2 regions of the Rossellomorea sp. ABR4_012 genome follow, and region 2 is predicted to be linked to the other one. Evidence: a T-box and tRNA genes for the amino acid it is inferred to sense, from the RefSeq annotation. Region 2 holds a T-box; the other holds one or more tRNA genes.
What was found. A T-box is a leader RNA that pairs with one kind of tRNA and senses whether it is charged. The one in region 2 lies ahead of serS (serine--tRNA ligase), so its partner is inferred to be a tRNA-Ser.
Positions count from the first base shown of each region.

Region 1: it encodes a tRNA-Ser, which carries the amino acid that the T-box ahead of serS (serine--tRNA ligase) is inferred to sense. The anticodon was not compared.

Region 1 is NZ_JBSWVK010000001.1:1,257,316-1,272,764, reverse strand. Features, by position in the region: tRNA gene ACXAFV_RS06270 (tRNA-Glu) at 1-38, opposite strand, end outside; tRNA gene ACXAFV_RS06265 (tRNA-Ser) at 43-133, opposite strand; tRNA gene ACXAFV_RS06260 (tRNA-Asn) at 137-211, opposite strand; tRNA gene ACXAFV_RS06255 (tRNA-Ile) at 221-297, opposite strand; tRNA gene ACXAFV_RS06250 (tRNA-Gly) at 299-372, opposite strand; tRNA gene ACXAFV_RS06245 (tRNA-His) at 381-456, opposite strand; tRNA gene ACXAFV_RS06240 (tRNA-Phe) at 483-558, opposite strand; tRNA gene ACXAFV_RS06235 (tRNA-Asp) at 719-795, opposite strand; tRNA gene ACXAFV_RS06230 (tRNA-Met) at 873-946, opposite strand; tRNA gene ACXAFV_RS06225 (tRNA-Ser) at 1,119-1,211, opposite strand; tRNA gene ACXAFV_RS06220 (tRNA-Ile) at 1,228-1,304, opposite strand; tRNA gene ACXAFV_RS06215 (tRNA-Met) at 1,309-1,385, opposite strand; tRNA gene ACXAFV_RS06210 (tRNA-Ala) at 1,504-1,579, opposite strand; tRNA gene ACXAFV_RS06205 (tRNA-Pro) at 1,588-1,664, opposite strand; tRNA gene ACXAFV_RS06200 (tRNA-Arg) at 1,672-1,748, opposite strand; tRNA gene ACXAFV_RS06195 (tRNA-Leu) at 1,844-1,932, opposite strand; tRNA gene ACXAFV_RS06190 (tRNA-Gly) at 1,941-2,015, opposite strand; tRNA gene ACXAFV_RS06185 (tRNA-Leu) at 2,021-2,105, opposite strand; tRNA gene ACXAFV_RS06180 (tRNA-Lys) at 2,145-2,220, opposite strand; tRNA gene ACXAFV_RS06175 (tRNA-Thr) at 2,245-2,320, opposite strand; tRNA gene ACXAFV_RS06170 (tRNA-Val) at 2,418-2,493, opposite strand; rRNA gene rrf (5S ribosomal RNA) at 2,501-2,617, opposite strand; rRNA gene ACXAFV_RS06160 (23S ribosomal RNA) at 2,770-5,705, opposite strand; rRNA gene ACXAFV_RS06155 (16S ribosomal RNA) at 5,913-7,464, opposite strand; gene ACXAFV_RS06150 (hypothetical protein) at 7,821-8,000, shown strand; gene ACXAFV_RS06145 (N-acetyltransferase family protein) at 8,063-8,560, opposite strand; gene ACXAFV_RS06140 (DMT family transporter) at 8,541-9,470, opposite strand; gene ACXAFV_RS06135 (MgtC/SapB family protein) at 9,614-10,306, shown strand; gene ACXAFV_RS06130 (MgtC/SapB family protein) at 10,472-11,143, opposite strand; gene ACXAFV_RS06125 (PTS fructose transporter subunit IIABC) at 11,408-13,282, opposite strand; gene pfkB (1-phosphofructokinase) at 13,298-14,209, opposite strand; gene ACXAFV_RS06115 (DeoR/GlpR family DNA-binding transcription regulator) at 14,206-14,958, opposite strand.
Region 2 is NZ_JBSWVK010000001.1:296,641-312,089, reverse strand. Features, by position in the region: gene pdxT (pyridoxal 5'-phosphate synthase glutaminase subunit PdxT) at 1-591, shown strand; T-box leader at 977-1,190, shown strand; gene serS (serine--tRNA ligase) at 1,274-2,548, shown strand; tRNA gene ACXAFV_RS01660 (tRNA-Ser) at 2,654-2,746, shown strand; gene ACXAFV_RS01655 (hydrolase) at 3,216-3,575, opposite strand; gene ACXAFV_RS01650 (deoxynucleoside kinase) at 3,699-4,367, opposite strand; gene ACXAFV_RS01645 (deoxynucleoside kinase) at 4,351-5,007, opposite strand; gene ACXAFV_RS01640 (hypothetical protein) at 5,595-6,302, shown strand; gene ACXAFV_RS01635 (glycoside hydrolase family 18 protein) at 6,306-7,586, opposite strand; gene ACXAFV_RS01630 (cysteine hydrolase family protein) at 7,779-8,324, opposite strand; gene tadA (tRNA adenosine(34) deaminase TadA) at 8,411-8,905, shown strand; RNA gene ffs (signal recognition particle sRNA large type) at 9,004-9,268, shown strand; gene dnaX (DNA polymerase III subunit gamma/tau) at 9,528-11,216, shown strand; gene ACXAFV_RS01610 (YbaB/EbfC family nucleoid-associated protein) at 11,277-11,600, shown strand; gene recR (recombination mediator RecR) at 11,612-12,208, shown strand; gene ACXAFV_RS01600 (YaaL family protein) at 12,225-12,443, shown strand; gene ACXAFV_RS01595 (pro-sigmaK processing inhibitor BofA family protein) at 12,505-12,768, shown strand; gene ACXAFV_RS01590 (glycerate kinase) at 12,881-14,020, shown strand; gene ACXAFV_RS01585 (PaaI family thioesterase) at 14,069-14,557, opposite strand; gene ACXAFV_RS01580 (hypothetical protein) at 14,756-15,449, shown strand, end outside.

The sequences.
Region 1 (15,449 bases), 960 kb from region 2:
GTGAAAGGGCGGTGTCTTAACCGCTTGACCAACGGGCCTCAATGGCGGAGAAGGAGGGATTTGAACCCTCGCGCCAGTTGCCCGACCTACACCCTTAGCAGGGGCGCCTCTTCAGCCACTTGAGTACTTCTCCATATGGCTCCGCAGGCAAGATTCGAACTTGCGACCGATCGGTTAACAGCCGATAGCTCTACCACTGAGCTACTGCGGAATATTAAGATGGTGGGCCTAAGTGGACTCGAACCACCGACCTCACGCTTATCAGGCGTGCGCTCTAACCAGCTGAGCTATAGGCCCATGGAGCGGGTGATGGGAATCGAACCCACGACATCAGCTTGGAAGGCTGAGGTTTTACCATTAAACTACACCCGCAATAAATATGGGGCGACTGATGGGAATCGAACCCACGAATGCCGGAACCACAATCCGGTGCGTTAACCACTTCGCCACAATCGCCATAAAAGTATGATATAAATGAAAAATGGTGGCTCAGGACGGAATCGAACCGCCGACACATGGATTTTCAGTCCATTGCTCTACCAACTGAGCTACTGAGCCATCATATGTAAATTTCCTAAACATAGAGTGTGATAGTCCATCGTCCAGCTTTCAGAAAGACTATTCAAGATGCTGCTCAAGCTGTACGCTGATGCATAATCGATGAATCTTATTCACCGTGCTCTACCAACTGAGCTACTGAGCCACACTATGTAATTAGTGGCGGTCTGGACGGGACTCGAACCCGCGACCTCCTGCGTGACAGGCAGGCATTCTAACCAACTGAACTACCAGACCAAGAATTTTTGACGATAGTCAAAATATTCATCCATCGGTTACCGATTAGGATAAGTATTAGCTTGTCAAAAATGGTATTGCGGGGACAGGATTTGAACCTGCGACCTTCGGGTTATGAGCCCGACGAGCTACCGAACTGCTCCACCCCGCGACGATAATAAATGTTTAATCAATTTCTGATCTTACGGATGAATATCCGTTAGAACCACCCCGACTTCAGTGAGCTTATTCAAGATGCTGCTCAGTCGGTGCGCTGAAGTGCAAGCTCCGAAGATTATTCGGTCGTGCTCCACCCCGCGACGATAAAAATGAGAAAGGAAATATGGCGGAGGAAGAGGGATTCGAACCCCCGCGGGCTTTAACACCCCTGTCGGTTTTCAAGACCGATCCCTTCAGCCGGACTTGGGTATTCCTCCGTATTGAAAATGTAAATGGTGGACCTTGTAGGACTCGAACCTACGACCGGACGGTTATGAGCCGTCTGCTCTAACCAACTGAGCTAAAGGTCCGTATTGGTAGCGGCGGAGGGGATCGAACCCCCGACCTCACGGGTATGAACCGTACGCTCTAGCCAGCTGAGCTACACCGCCAAGAAACATTCTGTAATATAATGTTAAGTATTTTGCTTCAGTAGCAAAATGAAGGAAGATTATTTTACTTCGCTTACGCTGCGTAAAAGGAAAGATATTTTGCTGAGGCAAAAATCTTTGGTGGAGCCTAGCGGGATCGAACCGCTGACCTCCTGCGTGCAAAGCAGGCGCTCTCCCAGCTGAGCTAAGGCCCCATCTAAGGTGGTCGGGAAGACAGGATTCGAACCTGCGACCCCTTGGTCCCAAACCAAGTGCTCTACCAAGCTGAGCTACTTCCCGAAATAGATGGCGCGCCCGAGAGGAGTCGAACCCCTAACCTTTTGATCCGTAGTCAAACGCTCTATCCAATTGAGCTACGGGCGCATTATTTAATTAAGGATATTTGCTTTCGCAAATTCATGGAAAGATATTTTGCTAGTGCAAACTATTGAGAGTTATTTTGCTTTTGCAAAAAACTCTGGTGCCGAGGACCGGAATCGAACCGGTACGGTAGTCACCTACCGCAGGATTTTAAGTCCTGTGCGTCTGCCAGTTCCGCCACCCCGGCATAATCTTTGGAGCGGAAGACGGGATTCGAACCCGCGACCCCCACCTTGGCAAGGTGGTGTTCTACCACTGAACTACTTCCGCAAATATGGTGCGGGTGAAGGGACTTGAACCCCCACGCCTTGCGGCGCCAGATCCTAAGTCTGGTGCGTCTGCCAATTCCGCCACACCCGCATGTTAAAAGATATGATGTTTTGCCTGAGCAAAAATCAATGGTGAGCCATGAAGGACTCGAACCTTCGACCCTCTGATTAAAAGTCAGATGCTCTACCAACTGAGCTAATGGCTCATACAATAATGAGTAAAACCGAAGTGGTGCCGGCAAGAGGACTTGAACCCCCAACCTACTGATTACAAGTCAGTTGCTCTACCAGTTGAGCTACACCGGCATAATTATATTACAGGCTTGTCTGATAGACGAAGCATTAAATATATTGTAGAGATTAAGGACGCTTATTTTACTCCTCTTTGCATCGTAAAAAAGCATGGTGGAGGATGACGGGATCGAACCGCCGACCCTCTGCTTGTAAGGCAGATGCTCTCCCAGCTGAGCTAATCCTCCATATTATGCCTGGCGACGTCCTACTCTCACAGGGGGAGATCCCCCAACTACCATCGGCGCTGAAGAGCTTAACTTCCGTGTTCGGCATGGGAACGGGTGTGACCTCTTCGCCATAGTCACCAGACTGTTCATCCTTTTTTAAGGACAAGTATTATTATATCTTTTTCAGAGAAAATTTCAAGTGTTAATTTAAAATTTATTCTCTGAAAACTAGATAAAGGATTGATGTCAAGATTACCGGTATTGCCGTTTATGTTCATTAAAAAATGACTCTTTGTGGTTAAGTCCTCGATCGATTAGTATCAGTCAGCTCCACATGTCACCATGCTTCCACCTCTGACCTATCTACCTAGTCATCTTCTAGGGATCTTACTCACATAAAGTGATGGGAAATCTCATCTCGAGGGGGGCTTCATGCTTAGATGCTTTCAGCACTTATCCCTTCCGCACATAGCTACCCAGCGATGCCTTTGGCAAGACAACTGGTACACCAGCGGTGCGTCCATCCCGGTCCTCTCGTACTAAGGACAGCTCCTCTCAAATTTCCTGCGCCCACGACGGATAGGGACCGAACTGTCTCACGACGTTCTGAACCCAGCTCGCGTACCGCTTTAATGGGCGAACAGCCCAACCCTTGGGACCGACTACAGCCCCAGGATGCGATGAGCCGACATCGAGGTGCCAAACCTCCCCGTCGATGTGGACTCTTGGGGGAGATAAGCCTGTTATCCCCGGGGTAGCTTTTATCCGTTGAGCGATGGCCCTTCCATGCGGAACCACCGGATCACTAAGCCCGACTTTCGTCCCTGCTCGACTTGTAGGTCTCGCAGTCAAGCTCCCTTGTGCCTTTACACTCTGCGAATGATTTCCAACCATTCTGAGGGAACCTTTGGGCGCCTCCGTTACTCTTTAGGAGGCGACCGCCCCAGTCAAACTGCCCACCTGACACTGTCTCCCACCCCGATAAGGGGCGCGGGTTAGAATTTCAATACAGCCAGGGTAGTATCCCACCAACGCCTCCACCGAAGCTGGCGCTCCGGCTTCCAAGGCTCCTACCTATCCTGTACAAGCTGTACCAAAATTCAATATCAGGCTACAGTAAAGCTCCACGGGGTCTTTCCGTCCTGTCGCGGGTAACCTGCATCTTCACAGGTACTATAATTTCACCGAGTCTCTCGTTGAGACAGTGCCCAGATCGTTACGCCTTTCGTGCGGGTCGGAACTTACCCGACAAGGAATTTCGCTACCTTAGGACCGTTATAGTTACGGCCGCCGTTTACTGGGGCTTCGATTCGCACCTTCGCTTGCGCTAAGCACTCCTCTTAACCTTCCAGCACCGGGCAGGCGTCAGCCCCTATACTTCGCCTTACGGCTTCGCAGAGACCTGTGTTTTTGCTAAACAGTCGCCTGGGCCTATTCACTGCGGCTCTTCGAGGCTATGCACCTCAAAGAGCACCCCTTCTCCCGAAGTTACGGGGTCATTTTGCCGAGTTCCTTAACGAGAGTTCTCTCGCTCACCTTAGGATTCTCTCCTCGCCTACCTGTGTCGGTTTGCGGTACGGGCACCTTTTTCCTCGCTAGAGGCTTTTCTTGGCAGTGTGGAATCAGGAACTTCGCTACTATAATTCGCTCGCTATCACAGCTCAGCCTTCACGATGATGGGATTTGCCTCATCATCAGCCTAACTGCTTAGACGCACATATCCAGCAGTGCGCTTACCCTATCCTCCTGCGTCCCCCCATTGCTCAAACGGAAAAGAGGTGGTACAGGAATATCAACCTGTTGTCCATCGTCTACGCCTATCGGCCTCGACTTAGGTCCCGACTAACCCTGAGCGGACGAGCCTTCCTCAGGAAACCTTAGGCATTCGGTGGATGGGATTCTCACCCATCTTTCGCTACTCATACCGGCATTCTCACTTCTAAGCACTCCACCAGTCCTTACGGTCTGACTTCACTGTCCTTAGAACGCTCTCCTACCACTGACACCTAGAGGTGTCAATCCACAGCTTCGGTGATACGTTTAGCCCCGGTACATTTTCGGCGCAGAGTCACTCGACCAGTGAGCTATTACGCACTCTTTAAATGGTGGCTGCTTCTAAGCCAACATCCTGGTTGTCTAAGCAACTCCACATCCTTTTCCACTTAACGTATACTTTGGGACCTTAGCTGGTGGTCTGGGCTGTTTCCCTTTCGACTACGGATCTTATCACTCGCAGTCTGACTCCCATGGATAAGTCTTTGGCATTCGGAGTTTGTCTGAATTCGGTAACCCGATGAGGGCCCCTAGTCCAAACAGTGCTCTACCTCCAAGACTCTTACACATGAGGCTAGCCCTAAAGCTATTTCGGAGAGAACCAGCTATCTCCAAGTTCGATTGGAATTTCTCCGCTACCCACACCTCATCCCCGCACTTTTCAACGTGCGTGGGTTCGGACCTCCATCCAGTGTTACCTGGACTTCATCCTGGACATGGGTAGATCACCTGGTTTCGGGTCTACGACCACATACTCATTCGCCCTATTCAGACTCGCTTTCGCTGCGGCTCCGTCTCATCGACTTAACCTTGCATGGGATCGTAACTCGCCGGTTCATTCTACAAAAGGCACGCCATCACCCGTTAACGGGCTCTGACTACTTGTAGGCACACGGTTTCAGGTTCTCTTTCACTCCCCTTCCGGGGTGCTTTTCACCTTTCCCTCACGGTACTGGTTCACTATCGGTCACTAGGTAGTATTTAGCCTTGGGAGATGGTCCTCCCAGCTTCCGACGGGATTTCACGTGTCCCGCCGTACTCAGGATCCACTCAAGAGGGAACGAAGTTTCAACTACAGGGTTGTTACCTTCTTTGACGAGCCTTTCCAGACTTCTTCGTCTACTCCGTTCCTTTGTAACTCCGTATAGAGTGTCCTACAACCCCAAGAGGCAAGCCTCTTGGTTTGGGCTACATCCCGTTTCGCTCGCCGCTACTCAGGGAATCGCATTTGCTTTCTCTTCCTCCAGGTACTTAGATGTTTCAGTTCCCTGGGTCTGCCTTCCATACTCTATGTATTCAAGTAAGGATACTGTTCCATTACGAACAGTGGGTTCCCCCATTCGGAAATCTCCGGATCAAAGCTCACTTACAGCTCCCCGAAGCATATCGGTGTTAGTCCCGTCCTTCATCGGCTCCTAGTGCCAAGGCATCCACCGTGCGCCCTTCATAACTTAACCGAATTGGTTGTTACATAAGGTTTAAAACCTAAAATGGCGATACTCGGTAATTTCTTGACTATCAATAAATCTTTATCTAGTTTTCAAAGAACAAACTTAATGGTTGGTTCTTTTACTCCGCTTACGCTTCGTAAAAAACCTTGATGGTTGAACCATCAAAACTGAACAAAACTTCGACTGTCAAACGTTTCATAAAATATTCCTTAGAAAGGAGGTGATCCAGCCGCACCTTCCGATACGGCTACCTTGTTACGACTTCACCCCAATCATCTGTCCCACCTTAGGCGGCTGGCTCCAAAAGGTTACCTCACCGACTTCGGGTGTTACAAACTCTCGTGGTGTGACGGGCGGTGTGTACAAGGCCCGGGAACGTATTCACCGCGGCATGCTGATCCGCGATTACTAGCGATTCCAGCTTCATGCAGGCGAGTTGCAGCCTGCAATCCGAACTGAGAACGGTTTTATGGGATTGGCTAAACCTCGCGGTCTCGCTGCCCTTTGTACCGTCCATTGTAGCACGTGTGTAGCCCAGGTCATAAGGGGCATGATGATTTGACGTCATCCCCACCTTCCTCCGGTTTGTCACCGGCAGTCATCTTAGAGTGCCCAACTGAATGCTGGCAACTAAGATCAAGGGTTGCGCTCGTTGCGGGACTTAACCCAACATCTCACGACACGAGCTGACGACAACCATGCACCACCTGTCACTCTGTCCCCCGAAGGGGAAAGCCCTATCTCTAGGGTTGTCAGAGGATGTCAAGACCTGGTAAGGTTCTTCGCGTTGCTTCGAATTAAACCACATGCTCCACCGCTTGTGCGGGCCCCCGTCAATTCCTTTGAGTTTCAGTCTTGCGACCGTACTCCCCAGGCGGAGTGCTTAATGCGTTAGCTGCAGCACTAAAGGGCGGAAACCCTCTAACACTTAGCACTCATCGTTTACGGCGTGGACTACCAGGGTATCTAATCCTGTTTGCTCCCCACGCTTTCGCGCCTCAGTGTCAGTTACAGACCAGAAAGTCGCCTTCGCCACTGGTGTTCCTCCAAATATCTACGCATTTCACCGCTACACTTGGAATTCCACTTTCCTCTTCTGCACTCAAGTTCCCCAGTTTCCAATGACCCTCCACGGTTGAGCCGTGGGCTTTCACATCAGACTTAAGAAACCACCTGCGCGCGCTTTACGCCCAATAATTCCGGACAACGCTTGCCACCTACGTATTACCGCGGCTGCTGGCACGTAGTTAGCCGTGGCTTTCTGGTTAGGTACCGTCAAGGTGCCGCCCTATTCGAACGGCACTTGTTCTTCCCTAACAACAGAGTTTTACGATCCGAAAACCTTCTTCACTCACGCGGCGTTGCTCCGTCAGACTTTCGTCCATTGCGGAAGATTCCCTACTGCTGCCTCCCGTAGGAGTCTGGGCCGTGTCTCAGTCCCAGTGTGGCCGATCACCCTCTCAGGTCGGCTACGCATCGTCGCCTTGGTGAGCCGTTACCTCACCAACTAGCTAATGCGCCGCGGGTCCATCTGTAAGTGGTAGCTAAAAGCCACCTTTCAACAGTTCCTCATGCGAGGAACTGAGTTATCCGGTATTAGCCCCGGTTTCCCGGAGTTATCCCAGTCTTACAGGCAGGTTACCCACGTGTTACTCACCCGTCCGCCGCTGATCTCAGGGAGCAAGCTCCCTTTGATCCGCTCGACTTGCATGTATTAGGCACGCCGCCAGCGTTCGTCCTGAGCCAGGATCAAACTCTCCGATAAAAGTTTGAATAGCTCTTGTTTTGCAACGATTCTATCGTTGCGGTAAATCTAGAATTAACGTTGACGTATTGTCTTGTTTTGTTCAGTTTTCAAGGTTCAATTTGTTGATGCGCTCCGTTTGAAGCGACTTTATTAATATAACACGTTTCATCACTTCGCGTCAACAACTTTTTTAATTTCTTTTTTTGAAATGTTGTTTGCTGTATCAGCGACGTTTATTAATATATCACGCCCTTAATATTATTGCAATATATTTTTTACAAAAAATTTAAACCTTGTCCATTTTTTCTTGGTCTTACCTCAGGTTTTGTTTCATATAAATAGGAATAGACATTCCCTGAAAGGAGTTCAAGGATATGACGCTTATAGACGGAGCACAATACATCTCTTACTTTATGGCCATTTACCTATTCGCTTACTCGTATGTAACAGGACTGAAAATTAGTGAAAGCACGAAACCCGTCAGAGGCTTTACTTTTATTCTTTCGGTCGTTATGGCATTTGTCTTTTCAGGTTTTACATATACGTTCTCTTAATCAGTGCAATCATAATGAAAAGACGCAGTTCATCATTGAACTGCGTCTTTTTCGTGATCTCATTATAATGTAAACAATAAACCCTCTTCGTCATGTTCCTCTCCGCCGATTGAGATCTTTTGTTCTTTGATGATTTTAGGTTCGAATGAATAGTAAAAGTACTTGGAGGGATTCTTTTTCAACACCCAAACGAGCATGTTGGCGTGTCCCTGTGACTTTAATGTGGTCATCGCAAACTTAAATAGGTCGCTTCCTATTCCGTTCCTCTGATATTCTTTCAACAAGTATATGGCATACAATTCACCTTCAAATTGCTTTTCACGCTCAGTACCTACAGAAACAAAACCGGCAATATCCCCATTGTCCAGTTCGCACACATAAGTTTGATGAGTGCCTGTTAGAATACCTTCCCATCTCTCTTTCCTATCTTCCACTTTTAATGAATCTAGATACTCATCAGAAACGATATTCTTATAAGTCGTTTTCCAGCTTTTGATGTGGACATTTGCAATTCCTGCGGCGTCAGTTCCCATTGCTTTTCTAATAAGGTAATTCTTCATTCTTTTTCACCTCATTCACATGTCGAACCATTTTCTTCAGCTTTCTTTCTTCCATTAGGAAGAGGGTTACACCCAGAATAATGATCATACCGCCAATGACTTGGGTAAGAAGTATTTTTTCCGCTAACAGCCAATAGGCTAGTAAAGAGGCCCCGATTGGCTCGAACAGAATCGCCATTGAAATGGTAGAGGTGCTTAACCACTTTAATGACCAGTTAAATAATGAATGACCAAGAAGGGTCGGTACGATTGCCAGCAGCAGAAAGTAAATCCAGTCTTCTTTAGGATAAGGTCCTAGACTTTCACCCCGGAGGAGTGCATAGAATAAAAGTACAACCGCGCTGATTGCATAGACCAAATACGTATAGGTGATCAATGACAGCCGTTTACGGATGGTTTGCCCAAATAAGAGATAGCCGGTCACTAATGAGCAGGCAAGCAAAGCTAAAATATCTCCCCATAGCGCCTCTCCACTGACCCTGAAATCACCCCAGCTTATGATGAAGCTGCCCGCCACTGCTAAGATAGCGGATATGACTGCTTTCCCAGTGAGCTTTTCCTGAAAGAATAGATACGCTCCAATAAAGGCAAACAACGGCTGGAGTGTGACAAGTACCGTCGAACTGGCTACAGAAGTGTAGTTTAGTGATTCGAACCAAAGGATGAAGTGGAAAGCAAGAAAGATGCCGGCTATGATTGAAAACGCCCAGTCTCTCCTAGTAATAACTTTAAGCTCCTTCACATACTTTAAGAAAAATACAGGGGACATTAAAAGCACTGTGAAAAAGAGTCTGTAAAACGCTAGAATACCGGCCGGAGCACTTGATACTTTCACCAAAATGGCTGAGGTGGAAACAGAGATCACTCCGACAGCAAGAAGCAGATAAGGATTTACTTTGGTTTCGGACACGGAAACACCCCCATGTTTTTCTGAATGATGTAATGCTTCTTCTTAAAAAGTTTAATTGTTTTCATTTTAATAAATAGAGAGAAAGAATACTATATCCATTTATCAATTTTCACAATCGTTATTAGAGATATGGAGGGGGTAAGATGGACTTCATAGACACAGCACTTTACATGAAACTTGGAATATCTGCGGTTCTTGGATTGGTCATCGGTTTGGAAAGAGAACTGAAGCGGAAGCCAGTGGGCCTTAAAACATCACTGGTCATATGTATTGTAAGCTGCCTGTTGACCGTTGTTTCAATTGAATCAGCCTATATATCCGAAGGATCTGAGAAAGTGAACATTACAATGGATCCACTGCGGTTGGCAGCTCAAATTGTGTCAGGCATCGGTTTCCTGGGGGCAGGTGTTATCTTAAGACGGGGGAATGACAGCATTTCGGGGTTAACAACAGCCGCAATGATCTGGGGAGCTGCCGGAATCGGTATTGCCGTCGGTGCAGGCTTTTATTTAGAAGCGACCGCAGGTGTCATCCTTCTTATCGTTTCTGTTGAGGTAGTTCCAACGATCATTACCTTCATCGGTCCAAAACGACTGCGTGAAAAGGAATTATCACTGCGGGCGACCATCAAAGAGAAGCATGAAATCAAGTCGATCATCGAGCGGATCAAAGAAGAAGACATCGCGATTGAAAACATCCATATCAAGGATTTAAAGAACAATATGCATCTTCTGGAATTGAAGATCATCGTTGATTTCAGGAAAAAGACGACCGATATTTATTACACGATTTCTGAAATCAGCGGAATCAAGGATGTGGAAATCGAAAGCTTGTAATAACAAAAATGCATGCGCCTTGGTCAGCCCCGGCAAACGCTCTAGGTCCGACCAGTTAAGTCCTTTGACTTCATTGGTTGATCAAGGTGCTAGGTGCTCGAATTGGACAATTATGGAATTAGTTTTATACTTTCTGAAAAAGTGACCCCTGAAAACATCAAGGGGTCATTTTTTATGGAGCTGTATTTTATCAATGCAGGACAGATCCTTCACCACTTCCAATACACCATTAAAATTAACCGTATCAGGTGTAAGGAGAAGAAGAGAATATTTAAATCGTTCAAGTCCTTTTAGGTCATCGTCATCTTCTATTTGATACTGAGTGATTTCAATTCCGTGCTGGATAATGGCATTATTGATGGCGCTGATATTCCCCTCCCCTTTTTTTACAACCAGACTTAAAAGAAGAAGTTTCTTATGGCGTACTCTTTCTTTATAAAAAGTTTCAAATTTATTTAAGAAAAACAATGTGATCACGATGATGAACGTAGTTAAAATGGCTTCCCAATACATGCCGATTCCAACAACAAGACCTAGTCCCGCTACTACCCATATACTCGCGGCGGTGGTAAGCCCCCTCACCGTGACACCCCCATGAACCATTATCGTCCCTGCGCCTAGAAATCCGATTCCAGAGATGACGTAGGAGGGGATACGGCTTGGGTCAAAGCCGACTAATTTAGGGTGTTCTTCCAAGAACGGTTCGAATCCATATAGCGAAACGAGCATCAATAAACAGGATCCGACTCCGACCAGGATGTGTGTCCGCAGTCCCGCAGGATGGTTTTTAGATTCTCTCTCGATTCCGATCAAGCCGCTTAAAATGACGATTAACATGATCCTGTACAAGGAGAGCTCAAATTCATCTGGCAATTCCAAATCTATAATTTCAAAAAATTCCATAAGTGTTTCCCCTCTTCACATTCTTCTATTAAATATACTTTTAACCTAGAATGAAGATTTTAAAACCTGTACTTGTAGAGGTGCATGTATCGCTTTTAAATAAAAATGATTCAGGGTTGACCCTTCTTGCTCAAGCAGCGGTATTTTTGACATTAAAAAAACCAGGCAACAAAATCGTTACCTGGCACCTATCTTTATTTATTGAACAGGCTTCTTCAAAAAACCGACCATTAACGCTGTAATGACTGAACCGATCAGTACAGCCAGAAGGTACAACAAAGGATTACCTTCTACTACCGGGAAAACGAATAATCCCCCGTGGGGAGCCGGCAGCCCAATTCCAAAGGTCATTGCCAGAGCACCCGCTACCGCCGAGCCTGTCACGATCGAAGGGATCACACGGAATGGATCAGCTGCAGCGAACGGGATCGCACCTTCCGTGATGAAGGATGCCCCCATGAAGTAAGCCGCGATACCTGCCTTTCTTTCATTATCTTTGAATTTCTTTTTAAAGAAAGTGGTTGCAAGCGCCAAGCCAAGCGGAGGCACCATCCCTCCTGCCATGATGGCGGCGTGGGGTGCAAGATTCCCACCTTCAATCATCGCTATACCGAAAGTGAATGCAGCTTTGTTGATCGGACCACCCATATCAACGGCCATCATTCCACCAAGGATTAAGCCAAGTACGATGAGGTTTCCTGTGCCCAGTCCATCCAGCCAATTCTGGATACCGTTGTTAACTGCACTGAGCGGCTCGACCAGGAATTGAAGCATGATGAAACCTGTAATAAAGATACCGAGCAGCGGGTAAATCAAAACCGGCTTGATGCCTTCCAGAGCTGCCGGGAAGTTATTCGTTAAACGTTTGATACCAACAACAACATATCCGGCAAGGAAACCGGCTATGATTCCTCCGAGAAACCCGCTTTGTCCTGTTGCGGCAATCAACCCGCCGATCATACCAGGGGCAAAACCGGGACGATCCGCAATGCTCATTGCGATAAACCCTGCAAGGACAGGCACCATAAGGTAAAATGCATTGTCGCCGCCGATTTTCATTAGCATGGCTGCAAATTCGTTGTATTCAGCATGATCCGGATTTGCCGACTGAATTCCGAAGAGGAACGAAATCGCGATCAAAATCCCGCCTCCCACAACGAAAGGAAGCATGTTCGAAACACCGTTCATCAAATGCTTATAAAATCCCGTACGTTGTTTTTCAGGACCCTGCTCCTCTGTGTGACTTGCTGCTTTACTTCCACTGTAGATTGGAGCATCCTTTTTTGCTGCTTTTTCAAGCAGTTCCCGGGGCTTTCTGATTGCTTCAGCCACTGGAACTTCAATGACAGGCTTTCCTTTAAAACGATTCAACTCTACTTTCGTATCTGCAGCGACGATGATTGCTGCAGCGCTTTCAATTTCAGAAAGAGTCAAGACATTCTTCGCTCCGCCAGAGCCATTGGTTTCTACCTTAAGGTCGATTCCGAGCTCTTTCGCTTTTGCTTTAAGGGCATCCGCAGCCATATATGTGTGTGCGATGCCGGTAGGACAAGCCGTTACAGCCAACACTCTTCCTTCATTTGATGGAGTCTCTTCGGAAACGGTTTCCTCTTCTTCCTCTTTATCATGAAGATTAATAATCTCTAAAACTTCTTCTTTCGTTGAAGCATTCACCAATGATTGACGGACCTTCTCATCCATCAGCATGGATGAAAGCCGGCTGAGTGCCTCCAAATGTGTTTGATTCGCACCCTCGGTTGCCGCAATCATGAAGAACAGATGTGCCGGAGCTCCGTCCAGGGATTCGTAGTCAACGCCGGCTGCCGATTTCCCAAAAACAATCGCCGGTGACTTTACGGCTGCTGTTTTCGCATGGGGAATGGCGATGCCTTCGCCGATCCCGGTCGTACTTTGTGATTCACGGTTAAGTATCGCTTTTTTGAACTCTTCGGCATCCTGCAGGTTCCCGCTTTCATCCAGAACAGAAACAAGCTCGTCGATGACAGCAGCTTTAGATGACGACTGTAGATCCAATGCGATTGTCTCTTTTGTTAAAAGCTCTGTTATACGCATTGTGCTTCCTCCCTTTTATCTTTTTCGGATTTCAATTTGTTTATATAGTTCATTCACTTTTTCCGCTTCACACAGCCCGATGGAAAAAGCCGTAGCAGAACCAGCTGCAGTTCCTAATCGGAATGATTCCTCCATACTCAGTCCCTTCGAGAGTCCTGCCAGGAAACCGGCAACTGTCGAATCACCCGCTCCGACCGAACTTTTCAATTCCCCCTCAGGTACGGATGCCTCATATACATCCTCTCCGGTTAAAAGCAGCGCTCCTTTTTCCGCCATCGATACAATCACATTTACAGCACCTTTTTCTCTCAGCTTCTTACCGTAATGGATGGCATCCTCTACCGTTTCGATCATCACAGCGAACATTTCTCCCAGTTCGTGATGATTCGGCTTTATTAAAAATGGTTTCAAGGACAGAACCGGTTCAATCAACTTTTTCTCAGCATCGATGACAATACGCACTTCTCTTCTCTTACAAAGAGCTGCCGCTTCCTGATAAAAAGATTCAGGTACAGAAGCGGGAATACTTCCAGCTAGAACAAGGGTGTCATCCTTTGATAAGTTCGAGATTTTTCCCAGAAGTTGATTAAGCAGTTTTTTATTGATAGAGGGGCCGTTCCCGTTGATTTCCGTTTCGTCATCGGCCTTCACCTTCACATTGATTCGCGACATATCTTCTACTTCCACAAAATCTGTATCTATGTTTTCTTCTCTTAAAAACTGCTTGATGTATTCACCCGTGAAACCTCCCGCAAAACCAAGGGCTGTACTTTTCACACCCAAGACATGAAGGACACGCGAGACATTGGTCCCCTTTCCGCCAGGAAGTGCATTTTCTTTCGCTGACCGGTTCAATCCCCCTTTTGTGAACTGATCAAGCTCCATAATATAATCAACTGAAGGATTAAGCGTTAAGGTGTATATCATGCAGTCACAACCTTTACTGTAGTTTGTTTCGCATATTCTGAGTCCAGCTCGTTCTCACTACCATTCGTGATGACGATCGCTTTCTCTATATCAGCAATCTTACTGAACGCGATTTCCCCGAATTTTGAATCGTCCGCCAACACCATCGCTTCTCTCGAAAGTTCAATGGCCGTCTTCTTTACCTGCGCTTCTTCCGGATCCGGTGTGGTGTATCCGTATTGAGGATGAACACCATTAGTACCTAGAAACGCTTTATCAAAGCGGTATTTTTGAAGAGATTCGATTGCACCGCTCCCTACCATTGCTTTCGTTGTCGGTTTCACGCTGCCTCCAATGATATACGTCTTGAATCCTTTTTGCAGCAGGGCATCCACATGAGTCATTCCGTTTGTCACGACCACGATATCCCTTTCAGGAATGAACTGGATCATACCGAGCGTCGTGGTCCCCGCATCAAGGAATATGCAGTCCCCCTCTTCAATCAAGCTTGCAGCATATCGTCCGATCACGCTCTTTTCATGAAGGTTTTTGGATGTTTTCTCGGAAACAGTCAATTCCTTCAACTTCCCTTGCAGTCTCGACGCTCCTCCATGAACCCTCTTTAAAAATTTTTCCTGTTCAAGCTGGGTCAAATCTCTGCGGATCGTTGATTCAGAGGCGTCCGTTAAATCTGCGATTTCCTGGATTTTGATTGCTTCCTTTTGTTTAAGCAAGTCTAAAATGATTCGGTGTCGTTCTTCGGTTAACATAAGCTCCTCCTGCTACTTTCTTAGTTAAGTCCATTATAATGAGACCGTTTTCAAAAATCAATCATTTTCTATCAATAACTTTCATAAACAACCATTAATCACTCAAAAACATTCATTTGTTTATGTTTGTTTATGGAGAGGTTCGTGTCTTAAACCTGGTTTGTATTTAGGCATATGTATATTGTGTTTGTTTGTATGTATGTTTCTCTATATAGATTGTCTTTAAGCTAGGTAGAATCATTCTAATTAGCACAATTATCCTGAAACTGGCACAATTAATCGGAAACTGGCACAATTAATTGATTTCCGGCACAATTATTAATAATCCTTCATCCAAGAACCGTTTCAAAAACAACTAGATAACTGATTAAATAACGTATTTTGATTAATATGTCCGTTCAATGTGTTTTTTTGGTCATTATCCCGTCAATAAATTGTATTTTTTATCAGGACATCCATGGAAGAATCCGACCGAACGCTCAATTCGCCCC
Region 2 (15,449 bases):
ATGATGAGAATTGGTGTATTAGGACTTCAAGGGGCTGTCAGAGAGCATGTACGATCCATTGAGGCATGTGATGCCGAAGCAGTGGTGGTGAAGCGTACGGAGCAGCTGGACGAGCTGGACGGCTTGATCATGCCAGGTGGAGAAAGTACAACGATGAGACGCCTCATCGACCGCTATGGATTTTTAGAGCCGCTGAAAGAATTTGCAGCAACCGGAAAACCGATTTTCGGTACATGTGCAGGCCTTATCCTTTTAGCAAATAAGATCGTCGGTTATGATGAGCCGCATCTTGGTGTAATGGATGTCATGGTTGAGCGAAATTCCTTTGGACGTCAAAAGGAAAGCTTCGAAGCCGATTTGAACATCGCCCATGTCGGGGACCACTTCAATGCCGTATTCATCCGCGCACCTCACATCGTGGAAGCGGGAGAGGACGTCGAAATCCTTGCCAAGCACAACGAACGGATCGTCCTTGCCCGCCATGGACAATACCTCGGCTGCTCATTCCACCCGGAACTGACAGACGACAATCGTCTAACGGCTTACTTCATCGAAATGGTGAAAGAGTCTAAGGAAAAAGCGGTTTTATAATAATGTTTTATCGTGCTTAATTTCGGCGATGGATAGAGCTGGTACCAGCGGTTGATTGGAGTGCAAGACGAAGACTCCTGCGGGAGATGTGGCCAATGTGAGACTTGTCCAGCTACAGGGCTTAGAGGCAAATGTCATAAGTCAACTCGTCCAAGAAGGCAAAGAACGCCTTCGTGGCCGATTCGCCTTATGCCAAAGCCTCTGAGCAAAGCCCTTCCGCTTTTCTTCCCGCAGGCGAAGCCGAGGAGGCTCACGGGTCACCCGCGGAAAGCGAAGTCTTGCACGGAAATCATTAGCGGCGATTAAACAAGTTAGAAAAAACATTGGCATAAACCTATTGCAAAATGGAAAACATTGTAGTAGATTATGAAATAACCAATATGAGTTTAAAACGTTGACAGGAAATAGTAGTGAAGGCTTCTTGCTGAAAGAGAGCCGGTGGTTGGTGCAAACCGGTGCAGAATCTTTACGAATCCATCCTTGAGTGAAATACTGAACCGTTCAGTAGGTATTTTCGGTGATTCCGTTACCATCTCTAAGAGGAAAGCAGCTTTGTTGTTTTCAATTAGGGTGGCAACGCGGAAACCTCCGTCCCTTTTACCAGGGACGGGGGTTTTTTTATTTTCCCGGATCCTGCCATCGTTCTAACCAACAAACACATATCATTAAAGGAGGAACAAACATGTTAGACATTAAATACTTACGTGCCAATTTGGAAGATGTGAAAAACCGTCTTCAGCATCGCGGGGAAGACCTTGAGGACTTTGATAAGTTTGAAGAACTTGATAAGAGAAGAAGAGAGCTTCTTGTTGAAAGTGAAAACTTAAAGAGCAAGCGTAACGAAGTTTCTCAAAAAATCGCTCAGATGAAAAAGGAGAAGCAGGATGCAGAGGATATGATCGTTGAAATGCGTGAAGTCGGCAGCATGGTCAAGAAGCTCGATGATGAGCTTAGAGGCATCGAGGAAGAGTTGGAGCGTATCCTTCTGTCTATCCCAAATATTCCTCATGAATCTGTTCCAGTCGGCGAAACAGAGGACGACAACGTGGAAGCCCGCAAATGGGGTGAAATCCGTGAGTTCGAATTTGAAGCAAAGCCGCACTGGGATATTGCAACAGGACTTGATATCCTTGACTTTGAGCGTGCAGGGAAAGTAACGGGAAGCCGCTTTGTATTCTATAAAGGGTTGGGTGCAAGACTTGAGCGTGCGTTATTGAACTTCATGATGGACCTGCACATGGATGAGCACGGATATACAGAAATGATCCCGCCATTCCTAGTGAACCGTGCAAGCATGACAGGAACGGGGCAGCTTCCGAAATTTGAAGAAGATGCTTTCCGTATCGAAAGTGAAGATTATTTCCTTGTTCCGACAGCAGAAGTGCCAGTAACGAATTATCACCGAGATGAAATCATCAAAGGTGAAGAGCTGCCGATCAGCTATGTAGCTTACAGCGCTAACTTCCGTTCTGAAGCGGGATCTGCCGGACGAGATACAAGAGGACTGATTCGTCAGCATCAATTCAATAAAGTAGAGCTTGTCCGCTTTGTGAAGCCTGAGGATTCTTACGATGAACTTGAGAAGCTGACAGGACATGCTGAAAAAGTCCTTCAGCTCCTGGGACTGCCATACCGCGTTTTATCAATGTGTACCGCGGATCTTGGCTTCACGGCTGCTAAGAAATATGATATCGAGGTTTGGATTCCAAGCTACGGAACATACCGTGAGATTTCTTCTTGCAGTAACTTCGAAGGCTTCCAGGCGAGACGTGCGAATATCCGTTTCAGAAGGGAAGCAAATGCAAAACCTGAACACGTTCACACATTGAATGGTTCTGGATTGGCGATTGGCCGTACTGTTGCGGCTCTATTGGAAAACTACCAGCAGGAAGACGGATCTGTCATTGTACCGGAAGTTCTGCGTCCATACATGGGTGGAGCAGAAGTGATAAAATAATAGTATTTTTAAAGGTATTCGGCAAAGTGCCGGGTACCTTTAATCTTTTTTAGAAAAGTGCTTGACTCTATTTTCTCACCGTGATATTATAATTCTTGTCGATACGGAGGAATACCCAAGTCCGGCTGAAGGGATCGGTCTTGAAAACCGACAGGGGTGTTAAAGCCCGCGGGGGTTCGAATCCCTCTTCCTCCGCCATTGATTTATTTATAACCATAGCGCATAAATTGGAGATTTTTAAATTCGTTACTGGAGATGTAACGAATTTTTTTGGTTTCTATAGATTTTTATAAATTGATAATAGTTTGATAATTTGAGGATTTTTTTTATTAAAGATAATCTTTTGAATACCGCTTTTGATTTCCGTGGAAGACTTCGCTTTCCGCGGGCGGTTGGTGAGCCTCCTCAATCAAGGCGGCAACTGTCCAGCTGCAGGGCTTAGAGGCACATGACATAAGCCAAACCGACCAAGAAGGCAAAGAGCGCCTTCCAGGCCGATTCGTCTTAAGTCACCCGCCTCTGAACAAAGCCCTTCCGCTTTTCTGATAGGAGTCTTCGTCTTCCACTCCAATCAAAAGCTAGATACGGTTAAGACCAAATAAGGATCTTAAAAAACCCATGAAATTTATAAAAGCCCTGTACGGTTAAAATGTACAAGGCTTTTTCTCTATTTTAAATTCTCTATATCACTTCTGGTGTTACTATCCTCGTTGTAATTCAGCACGCCCATTTCTTTGATGTTTCTGCGTGTTTCTTCGGTTCCCAGTTTGTAGATCATTTCAAAAATTTCTTTCATTGAGTGGTCATATTGTGCATTTTCAGGATCTTTATGGTATTCACGGAATGGAATATGCGCCCTGGTAAACGTCGACATCTCATCATCATAATTTTTTTCTAATAGCGTCTTCAGGTGGTTAACTTCCTCAGGAGTAGCCTGAATTTGATAGCTTACACTTTTCGCTTCTTCGGCATGAGGCACGATATCCCCGCTGCTAATATCTATAAAGTACGTATCTCTCGTTTCCATGCTATTCATCTCCCTTAAATTCTTTTCTTGTTATATACATACCTCCTATCGGGTGGAAATAAACGAATGGAGGAGTGTTCAAAAAAAAGAGGTGCCGCCATCATAGGCAGCACCTCTACTTTATTAGCTTTTTAACATTCTTGTTTGTTCAATGAAATAACCGATTCTTTCAACGATCGGTTCGATGGAATTTTCTTCGTTGACCAGATCATACTCACTGATGTCCAGGCGGAGGACAGGGCATGCGTTGAAGGAATTGATCCAATTTTCATAGCGTTGATGCATTTCTTCCCAGTATTCAACCGGTGTTTGCTGTTCCATCGGGCGGCCTCGCTCACGGATGCGGTCGATAACGTTTTCAAGCGATCCTTCCAGATAAATAAGGAGATCCGGATGAGGGAAGTAAGGTGTCATTACCATGGCGTCAAAAAGGCTTGTATATGTTTCATAATCGATATCTGACATATTGCCTTTTTCATGGTGCATCTTAGCGAAGATTCCTGTATCTTCGTAGATCGAGCGGTCTTGGATGAAGCCGCCGCCATATTCGAAGATTTTCTTTTGTTCCTTAAAGCGTTCAGCCAGGAAGTAGACCTGCAGGTGGAAACTCCAGCTCTTGAAGTCCTGATAGAATTTATCCAGATACGGGTTTGTATCTACTTTTTCGAAGGATGTACGGAATCCAAGGGCATTGGCCAATCCGTTTGTCATCGTGGATTTCCCGACTCCGACTGTTCCGGCAATGGTAATGACAGCATTGTTTGGTATGCCGTATTTATTGCGAAGATTCATGATAGTGAACTCCTTTTTTTAGTGTAGTATCTAATTGAGTTAGAATATTGTCCAAATCATCTTTGCTCTGGACGAAGTCAACGTGGTCGCCATTGTAGCGAAGAACAGGGATATCCGGGTGAGTTTCTTCAAATGTGTTCATATATTCTTCATAATCCAATGATAATTGCTTTAAATAAAGAGGACTGATTTTCTTCTCGAAGTCTCTGCCTCTTTTTTCAATCCGCTTCAGCAGTGTATCCAAACTTGCATTTAAGTAAATCACCACATTCGGTCTCGGCATGTCAGAAGTCAAAATATCATAGATCTTAAGATATTTCTTATATTGCTGCTCGTCCTTCAATGTGCGTTTAGCGAAAATGATGTTCTTTAAGATATGATAATCCGCTACAACCGATTTATTTTGAGAAATATAGTACTTATCTATATCCTCCAGCTGCTTGTATCGATTGCATAAGAAAAACATCTCTGTTTGAAAACTCCACTCTTCAATATCATCATAAAATTTATCCAAAAACGGGTTTTCATCAACGATTTCCCTTAATAAATGAAAATGGAAGTGTTCAGAAATCGCTTTAGCCAGAGAAGTTTTTCCTACTCCAATCGGGCCTTCAACCGTGATGAATGGAATTCTCCCCATTTAATGTCCTCCTCATATTACAACTATCTATGTGTGTGTTTTTATAAGCGTATAAATAAAATAACGACAGGAATTATTGTAACACAATATCTGGATGGTTTGTTCAGGTTATTTGCAAGATCCAACAAAATTCGCTCGTTGTTTACATCGGTTATTTATCTTCTTATTTTAGTTAAAACAAAAAAGCCGGCATTATAGGTGATTATAGATTTACCTAAATGCCAGCTTCTATTTATTTTTTATTTTCCGCTGTAAAAATTAACATGAGTAATAACATAGTTCTTTTTAAAAAAAGTCCAGCTGTTTTGCATATTACCATGGATTGATGAGATACCCATTTCATTAAGTCTCTGAAGGATATATAATTAAGAAAATAATCGTAGAATGTATTTTCAGGGAAATAATTGTGTTATTTTGTCTTTTTTAAAGTGGAATATAGATATACTGATACACACGGTCTATATCGTCTGGCGATACACCGTGTGAAAGGTGCTAATAGTCACTTGTTTATATCATATCACTGGGTGATATGACTCTTGTAAGTAAATCTGATACCCTTACACTAAAAATAAAAACGGAGGTATGATATGCGAAACGATATACAACCGTATGAACGATCTTTCACTTCCAAGGAAGCGGCAGAACAAGCAGGAATTGCAACCCCCACAGTTCGGAAGTATGGCCAAATCTTAGAGAGAAATGGATATGAGTTTTTTAAAGATGGCGACCGGAGGATCTTCGTTCAATCCGATATTGATGCGCTCATAGCGTTACGCGATACGGACAATCCCCTTGACGATACAGCGAAAATCCTTGCCCATCAACAAAAAGAAAGATTGGAAGGATCCAATAATACAGACATATCGCCAAGCGATACATACAATCATTTGCCTCAGGATCCCAATCAATTAAAAGAAATCTTATCCTATTTAGCCAATGAACTTGCTGCTTCCCGCGAAATGAATGTTCAAGTAGTCAATGAAATGAACCAGCTTAAAACTCAGGTTAGCAGGCTTAAGCAAGATCATCATGATTTAAGCTCAAATATTTCAAATTCAGCTCAAAAAACGCAGCGTAAAATCGAGGAATTATCAAAACTTCAAAAGAGCCAACACGAAACGCTGCTGGAACAAGAAATCCAAAAAAACGAATTTTTACAGGGTGAGTTACAGAAGTTGCGGGAAGAGCAGCAAAGGGAATGGCGTGCCCAAAATGACTATAATAAACGCTTGGAAGAAGCGATACAAAAACCAAAAGATAAATGGGATTGGCTTTTCTCTCTATTCCGTAAATAGATCTTATCTTTTCACCACGTTAAAATTATCCGTGATCAACAGCCAGTTCTGAGGGAACGATAAGCCCAGCTTCCAGTAACTCATCCCTCTCAGCTTCAACTCTTTCATAAGATCGAATTTGGCTTGGATGCTCCGGGCATCTTCAAACCATACTTCATGGTCTTTTCCTTCAGCACTGTATGTGAAAAATGGAGCCTGCGCCTTCTGGTCATATTGAATGGGTACGTTGTTAGCGGCCGCGATTTCAATCGCCTGCTGAGGGCTGATCGCTTTAGCTGTTGTTCCCGGCTTGAACGGGAGTGTCCAGTCGTACCCATAAAGATTCTGACCCATCATGATCTTGGAAGCAGGCATTTCCGTAAGGGCATATTCAATCACGTCACGAACGGGTCCGATTGGAGAGACGGCCATCGCCGGTCCGCCGCTGTATCCCCATTCATAGGTCATGATGACAACGAAATCGACAATTTCCCCATGAGCTTTATAATCATGAGCTTCGTACCATTTCCCCTTCTGATCTGCACTCGTTTTTGGAGCTAAAGCCGTGGACAGCAGCCATCCCTCCTGATCAAATCTCCTCTTTGCTTTTCGCAGGAATTGATTATATGCTTCCTTGTCTTCGGGCCGCAGGTACTCAAAATCAAAATGGATATCACGGAACCCATATTTTTTCGCGGTTTGAACGATGTTGTTAAGGAATTTATCCTGGATGGCCATGTCATTTAGGAGGATGCGTCCGAGTTCATCGTTGAACTGGCCCTCTTCCTGATTCGTGATCGCCATCATCAGTACATTTCCGTTATCCTTACCGGTTTGCAGCAGATTCCCCAATGGAGGTTCCTGGAGCGTACCGTCACGCTTCGCCTGGAAGCTGAAAGGAGCAAGGTATGTCAGATAAGGAGCTGCTTCTTTGGCACTTTCCTCTAAATTCGGTGCAACTTCTTTCCCATACGGTTCCACATAGGCGTTGAATTCAGCACTTACTTTTGGTTTCGGGGGAACATATAAACGCTGATTGACCTGAAGCGGCAGATTGGGCGATATGCCGTTTATCCTCGCCAGCTCCTGATAAGGGACCCCTACTTTTTGACCGATTGACCACAGACTGTCGCCAGGCTGCACATAATAGAAACTGCCGACGATCGGGATCACGAGCGATTGACCGATGACAAGATTATCCGGGTTCGGAAGCTCATTCGCTTTCACTATATCGTTAACAGTTGACCCATACGCTTGAGCAATGCCGAACAATGATTGGTTCGGCTGGACAACATGAATTTGCATACTAAGGCCCTCCCTTTGTCTTCACTATAATCAACCTATGAAGACGGAAGGCAGGTTATGCCGGATATTTTGTTAATGGCTGTCTGAAGTGCCGGATGAAGGCGCCGGGTGCCTGGCTCAAACGAAGTGTTTTGAGCAGGCTCGATTTCCCCGGTTTGAGCCAGGCTCAGCTTCACGATCAACACTCTACAATCAAGGCTGCAATAACGACGCGGTATCATCAATTTCTGCTTTCAACACATTTTTCATCATTGTCAGGGCATACTGGTTATCCTCTTCGCTGACGGAAGCGATAGCGTCTTTCGGAACATATAAAGTAAATTCCCTCATGTATGCGTCATTTGCAGTGAACAGAACACAGATGTTTCCGGCGATTCCTGTAAGGATGATGTTTTTTATCGAAAGATGATGAAGCAATGTATTCAGGGCTGTCCCGTAGAAAGCGGAATGCTTAGGTTTGATGAGAAAATAATCGTCATCAGACGGGCGCAGCGGGGTGAGGATGTCCGTGCTTATTTTGTTGTGACATTTTTCATAAATCAGCTTCAAATCTGCCTTCCAGAGCTCATAGTGATCATTGATATAGATGACCGGATGGCCTTTTTCTTTACAGTAATCGCGCAGGTCGTTAATCGGTTTTACGATATTTTTTGTATGCTGGGCAAGTATCTCCCCGTGTGAGAAATCAAATGGATTCATGATATCGATCACCAGGAGAGCGGTATCTTTAGGTATCATCGCATAGGCCCCTTTCCTTTATAGTTTGGAATGTTTGGTGAAATTTTATAAAATAAATAAAATGAATCTATGAGTAGGAGTTCTATATGAAAACAAGAGAAGAACATTTTATGATGGAAGCGCTGAAAGAAGCGGAAAAAGCAAGAGAGGTCAATGAAGTGCCGATTGGCGCTGTCGTAGTGATGGGGGATGAGATCATCGGCCGCGGCTATAATCTAAGGGAAACGACCCAGAATGCCATCACCCATGCAGAAACCCTTGCCATTCAGGAAGCGTGTAAAAAAGCTGGGACATGGAGACTCGAGGGTGCCGAACTCTATGTGACGCTTGAACCGTGTCCGATGTGCTCGGGTGCCATCATTCTTTCGCGGATCGAAAAAGTGGTGTACGGTGCAGCCGATCCCAAGGCAGGATGCGCAGGCACGTTGATGAATCTTTTAGATGACAGCCGATTCAACCACCAGTGCGCTGTCGTCCCGGGGGTGCTTGAAGAAGACTGCGGTTCGATCCTTTCCGACTTTTTCAGGGAGCTCCGAGCCAGGAAAAAAGCTGAGAAGAAGAATAAACCATCTTCGTTGTAAATAACTTACAGGCACAAACCATTGCTTTTTAACGTAAACCCTTGTATACTTAATCTTGCGTCGTTGTTGACGCAACTTAATATTTGGTATCAATTTTGCCGTGCTAGGTGGGGAGGTAGCGGTGCCCTGTACTCGCAATCCGCTCCAGCGAGGCCGAATTCCTTTCCGAGGCTTGCATACTGTAGGGTCTGCCTCAAGTAAGTGGTGTTGACGCCTGGGTCCTGCGCAATGGGAATCCATGAACCATGTCAGGTCCGGAAGGAAGCAGCATTAAGTGGAAGCTCCCATGTGCCGCAGGGTTGCCTGGGCCGAGCTAACTGCTTGAGTAACGCCTATGGTTGCTTGTCGACGAAAGGTGCACGGCAGTTTCATACATATACAACAGCTCATCCTTTACCGGGATGGGCTTTTTGTTTGGAAGGATTGTGTATTAAAGTTTCCCAAATCAGTCCCCGGTTTTCTTTGTAATCCTGCTTGAAATTACGTTATAATAAATAAGATATCATATATGAAAAGTGCCATTCGATGAATTGGCTGGAGGATCAGGCTGAATGTGCCTGACTGGATGTCGAACGGCACTATAAACACAGCATATATACATAAAAAAAGAGGGGGGAGTATTTTGGCATATCAAGCATTATATCGTGTGTGGCGTCCGCAGTCATTTGTAGATGTCGTCGGGCAGCAGCATGTTACGAAAACACTGCAAAATGCTCTCCTTCATCAAAAAATTTCCCATGCGTACCTATTTTCAGGACCACGCGGAACAGGAAAGACGAGTGCAGCAAAAATTCTTGCAAAAGCAGTCAACTGTGAACGATCACCTGTTGCCGAGCCTTGTAATGAGTGTGACGCATGCAAAGGAATCACGGACGGGTCCATCCCGGATGTCATTGAAATTGATGCTGCTTCTAACAACGGAGTAGAGGAAATACGCGACATACGCGATAAAGTAAAGTATTCACCGAACGTGGTTGATTACAAGGTCTATATCATCGATGAGGTTCATATGCTTTCCATCGGAGCATTCAATGCCCTTTTAAAAACATTGGAGGAGCCTCCGAAGCACGTCATTTTCATATTGGCGACTACAGAGCCCCACAAGATTCCTCTCACGATCATTTCCCGTTGTCAGCGTTTTGACTTCAAACGGATCACAGCAAGGGATATCGTCGGTAGAATGAGTCATATCGCCACTGAATCGGGTGTAAATTATGAAGAGAATGCGTTAATGGTCATCGCAAGAGCGGCTGAAGGCGGAATGCGTGATGCACTCAGCCTGCTCGATCAGGCGATTTCATTCAGCCAGGATATTGTCACTGTGGATGATGCGTTAACGGTGACCGGTGCCGTTTCTCAAGGGTACTTGAATACACTTGCAAAGGCGATTATTGAGAAAGATGTCTCAAAAGGCCTGGATGCACTCGAAGAACTTCTTTTCCAAGGGAAGGACCCGGCCCGATTTGCGGAAGACTTCATTCTTTATTACAGGGATATGCTTCTCTATCAAACGGCACCAAATCTCGAGGAATCGATGGAAAGAGTCATGCTCGATGATGAATTCAAGGAGCTTGCACAAGAAACGCAGGCAGGCCAGATTTATCAATATATCGATGTGCTGAATCAAGCGGGGCAGGAGATGAAATTCAGCAATCATGCCCGCATCTACTTAGAGGTTTCCATCGTGAAGCTTTGTCAGCTCGAAGCACCTCGAAGCGCGTCTTCACCTGAAGTCGGCGAAATGATGAAGAAGATCCAAGCGCTTGAAAAAGAAATCCAGCAGCTGAAGGCGAATGGCGTCAAGGCACAGTCTGAACCTGCTGCACAGCAAGCCAAAAAGCCTGTTCGTGCAAAAAAAGGCTTCCGTGCGCCGGTTGGACAGATTCAGGAAGTATTGAAGAATGCCACGAAAGAAGACCTTAACCTGGTCAAGAGCCGCTGGGGAGACATGATGGAAACGCTGAATCAGCGTCAAATGCGCTCGCAGGCGGCCCTCTTGAATAATGCAGAGCCGGTTGCGGCAACAGCAGGTTCGTTTGTGTTAAAATTCAAGTATGATATCCACTGCCAAATGGCGATGGAGAACCAGGCTTTCATCTCAAGTATGGATGCCATCCTTCAAGAGCTCACCGGAAACAGCTACTTCCCGATCGGGATTCCTGAAGACCAGTGGCTCCCATTAAGGGAAGAATTCATCCGCAACTCACAAACGGAACCCGGGGATGGCGAATCAGGTGAAGCAAAGCAAGAGGATACTCTTCTCTCGGAAGCTGAAAAGATTGCCGGTGATTTAGTCGAACTCAATGATTGATGAAAGAAATACCACATTAAGTGTATGAATAATTTTTATAAAAACTATTGGAGGTCATGAATTATGCGTGGAATGGGTAATATGCAAAACATGATGAAGCAGATGCAAAAGATGCAAAAGAAAATGGCGGAAGCACAAGAGGAGCTTGGTGAAAAGCAAATCGAAGGATCTGCAGGAGGCGGCATGGTCACTGTCATCGTTTCAGGTCACAAACAAGTTCTTGATGTAAAAATCAATGAAGAAGTGGTAGATCCGGAAGATATCGATATGCTGCAGGATTTAGTGCTTGCTGCAACAAACGATGCACTTAAGAAAGCAGACGAATTAACAAACTCTACTATGGGTCAATTCACTAAAGGAATGAACCTTCCGGGTATGTTCTAGGAGGCAATATCATGCATTATCCTGAGCCTATATCAAAGCTGATCGACAGCTTTATGAAATTGCCGGGAATCGGGCCGAAAACCGCGGCCCGGCTGGCTTTTTTTGTACTTAGCATGAAAGAAGACACTGTACTGGACTTTGCAAAAGCGCTGGTGAATGCAAAACGTAATTTAAGCTATTGCTCTGTCTGCGGTCACATTACAGACCAGGATCCTTGTTATATATGTGAGGATCAGCGAAGAGATCGCAGTATCGTCTGTGTGGTCCAGGACCCGAAAGATGTTATTGCGATGGAGAAGATGAAGGAATATAACGGTTTATACCATGTGCTTCATGGCGCCATTTCCCCTATGGATGGGATCGGCCCTGAAGACATCAACGTACCGGACCTGATTAAACGTCTTCAAAGCGACGAGGTGCAGGAAGTGATTCTTGCGACAAACCCGAATATTGAAGGTGAAGCAACCGCCATGTATATTTCGCGGCTCGTCAAACCATCCGGCATCCGCATCACACGTATTGCCCACGGCCTGCCTGTAGGTGGAGACCTTGAATATGCGGATGAAGTCACATTGTCAAAAGCCCTTGAAGGAAGAAGAGACGTTTAAAAGGGAGAGAGCATCTATGTTTTTCCGTAAAAAAGGGAAACTCAAACGAGAGTATGACCAAGCCCTGCTTCAAACATTAGAGGAAGCGAAAGAGCATTGGAACCAGCAGCGAAGCATCGATGAGATGAGTGTAGACTACAATCTAAACCTTCACTGCTCATCGAAAATCGCTGAAGCAAAATATTTTTTCTTATTTAGAGAAGCGAAACATAGAAAGATCGTCATAAAAAGGTAGACAACCCTCATATCCTTTCAATAAGAGATTATAAATGTTCTATGTTGAGAGGAGAGAGGGTATGAACCCGGTAATCGTGATTTCTGTAATCAGCGGACTCATCGTCCTTCTGTTAATTACAGGTACACCCATCAAACCGCTGCGATTTGTAGGACAAGTCGCCATGAAAGTAATGATCGGAGCACTATTTCTATTTTTCCTGAATGCCTTTGGTAGTCAGTACGGGATCCACGTCCCCATCAATCTGGCGACGTCCTCCATTTCCGGAATCCTTGGCATTCCTGGAGTCGTGGGACTTACGGTGATACAGATGTGGATCTTGTAGAGCAGTTTGAAAGAAATTAGCAGCCTTTTGTGAGGGCTGCTTTTTCTTTAATATAGAGAAATCCTATCTATATAATGTTTACATAAACAGTTCCAAGAAAGGTGGTCATGAGATGAAGATTGTGATTGCTCCCGATTCCTTTAAAGGTTCAATGACAAGTATAGAAGCTGCAGCCGCAATACAAAGAGGGGTTTGGCGAGTGAACTCATCCTCGGATACCACTGTCATCCCCATGGCTGATGGAGGGGAAGGGACCGTTGAAGCGGTCATGTCCATTCTTGGCGGAGAAACCTTGGAAAGAAGTGTCTGTGACCCACTCAAAAGACAAATTCCAGCATTCTTCGGCTGGCTTCCAGACACAAAAACAGCCGTTATAGAAACCGCGGCCGCTTCCGGTCTTCCTCTATTAAAGTGCTCTGAATTAAACCCTGAAGAATCATCTACATATGGTACAGGTGAGCTTGTTGCACGGGCATTGGACCTTGGGATGCAGCGAATCATCCTTGGCTTAGGCGGCAGTGCCACGGTTGATGGAGGCACTGGTTTTCTTCAGGCATTGGGGGTCCGCTTTTTAGATGATAAAGGGATTGAGCTGCCACGGGGCGGAAAGATACTGGGCCTTGTTCACACCATCGATTCATCAGACCTTGATCCCCGATTACATGAAGTGGAATGGGTCGTGGCGTCCGATGTGACGAACCCTTTACTGGGAGAAGAAGGAGCTGTCTTTGTATTTGGTCCTCAAAAAGGAGTCACCAAGGACAAATTGATGACCTTTGAAGCCGGCATGAAACACTATGCTCAAAAGGTAAGGGAGCATACAGGAATAGACTGCAGTTCGGAAAAAGGAAGCGGGGCTGCCGGAGGCTTTGGCTTTGCTCTCAAGTCTTTTTTTAACCCTTCTTTCCAAAGCGGATTCAGCCTGATTGGTGAACTAGGTGGATTACACAATGAAATCAAAGAGGCTTCTTTGGTCCTGACAGGGGAAGGGAAAATGGATGCTCAGTCTCTCTATGGAAAGGTGCCGGTAGGTATCGGAAGGATAGCTAAGGAATATCATATTCCGACAGTCGCTTTCACCGGGAAATTTGAAGGAACTATACAAAACGTTTCTTCAGAGGGGATAAGCCTGGTATTTCCGATCGTGGATTCACCCATGTCTTTAGATGAGGCAATGGAAAACGGGCAAGAACTACTGGAGAAAGCTGCAGAACGTTTGATGAGAGCCATGGTTTTGAATGAGAAAAACTAAGTAAAGCCTTCTCCTGTCCCAGAGGAGAAGGCTTTTTCATAGACAAACCTACTTTTGACTTTTTACAAACGTCTCCGGCATCACCACAGCTACAACCTCACCCTTGGCACATACCTCGCCTTCAGCCAAAACTTCGGTCACCACCTTGAATTTCTTCGGATGGATTTTTTCAACCGTTCCGACAGCCTTTAATGGAACACCATGAGGAGTGGGTTTCATAAAGTCGACGTGTAAAGAAGCAGTGACAAAACGGGGAGGTTCTTCTCCATCCCCCAAAGTCCCGCCATTCAATCTGTGGAGTTCAATAGCGGCTGATCCGGTTCCGTGGCAATCGATCAACGAAGCGATCAGTCCTCCATACACAAATCCCGGAAGAGCTGTATGTTCAGGTTTAGGTGTATAAACCGTCACCGTTTTCTCCCCTTCAATCCCCGTGCGGAAAAGGTGTCCATCTTTATTCAAGCGCCCGCAGCCATAGCACCAGGCAAAATCAACAGGGTAATCATCTTGTATAGCATGTTTGATTTCATCCATCATAGATCCTCCCATTAAGTTCAGATAATCTTCTCAACTATATATTCTTCTATTAAACACGTAGGGCTTCCTCTATTAAAAATAACTATTCTTTATAAAAGTCTAATGGTATAATTTGGATTAGACCTCGCATACATCTCCCTTCCTCTATTTTTTCCCAATCAATCTATTAAAAAATTGAAGAAAGCTGGTGGTTTATTGATGAAAGGAAGAATCGTCCACGAAGATTCAAACACACGCATTTGGCTGCAGGAATTCACTGCGCCCGGGGAACATACGGAGCTCCTCGACAATTTGAAGCTCAGCCAGGAATTCGACATGAGACACCGCGGATTGATAGAGTACTACGGCAAAGCCCTCATCGCCTACAAAAAAGAACAAAAGGCAAACAAAAAACGAAATGAATTCCTTCGAACCTTTTCTCACTATATGACGGATCACTTGGAAGATGACTGCCCGCCTTCATGGAAAGAATGTCCCGCCTCCTTCTGGGAAGAGTTAATCTTCGCCTACCTCCCGCACTACACAAAAATCATTCCAAAGAAAAACTACACTGAGACTTTCCTTCTCCAATTAAGAAAATTTGTCCGCTGGCTCGATAAAAGGGAAGGCACCACCTTTTCAAGTTTGGTTGAAGGATACATTGCAGAAGGAACTCCAATCCTGAAAAAGTGCGAATGCCTCCTCAATCATCTATTCCTGAAAGACTATCCGCGTTTCCACCAGGAAGACTGGGATTACGAAGAAGACCTTCATCACTGGGAAAGAAACCTTGAGAAATACAGCAGCACAGTAGACGGAATGTTCAAAGTTACCGCTTTTGCTGATGAATGCGTCATCCTCAAGGACCTCCATACTCATCATACTTATCTGACAAAAAGTCTCCCCGTAAACA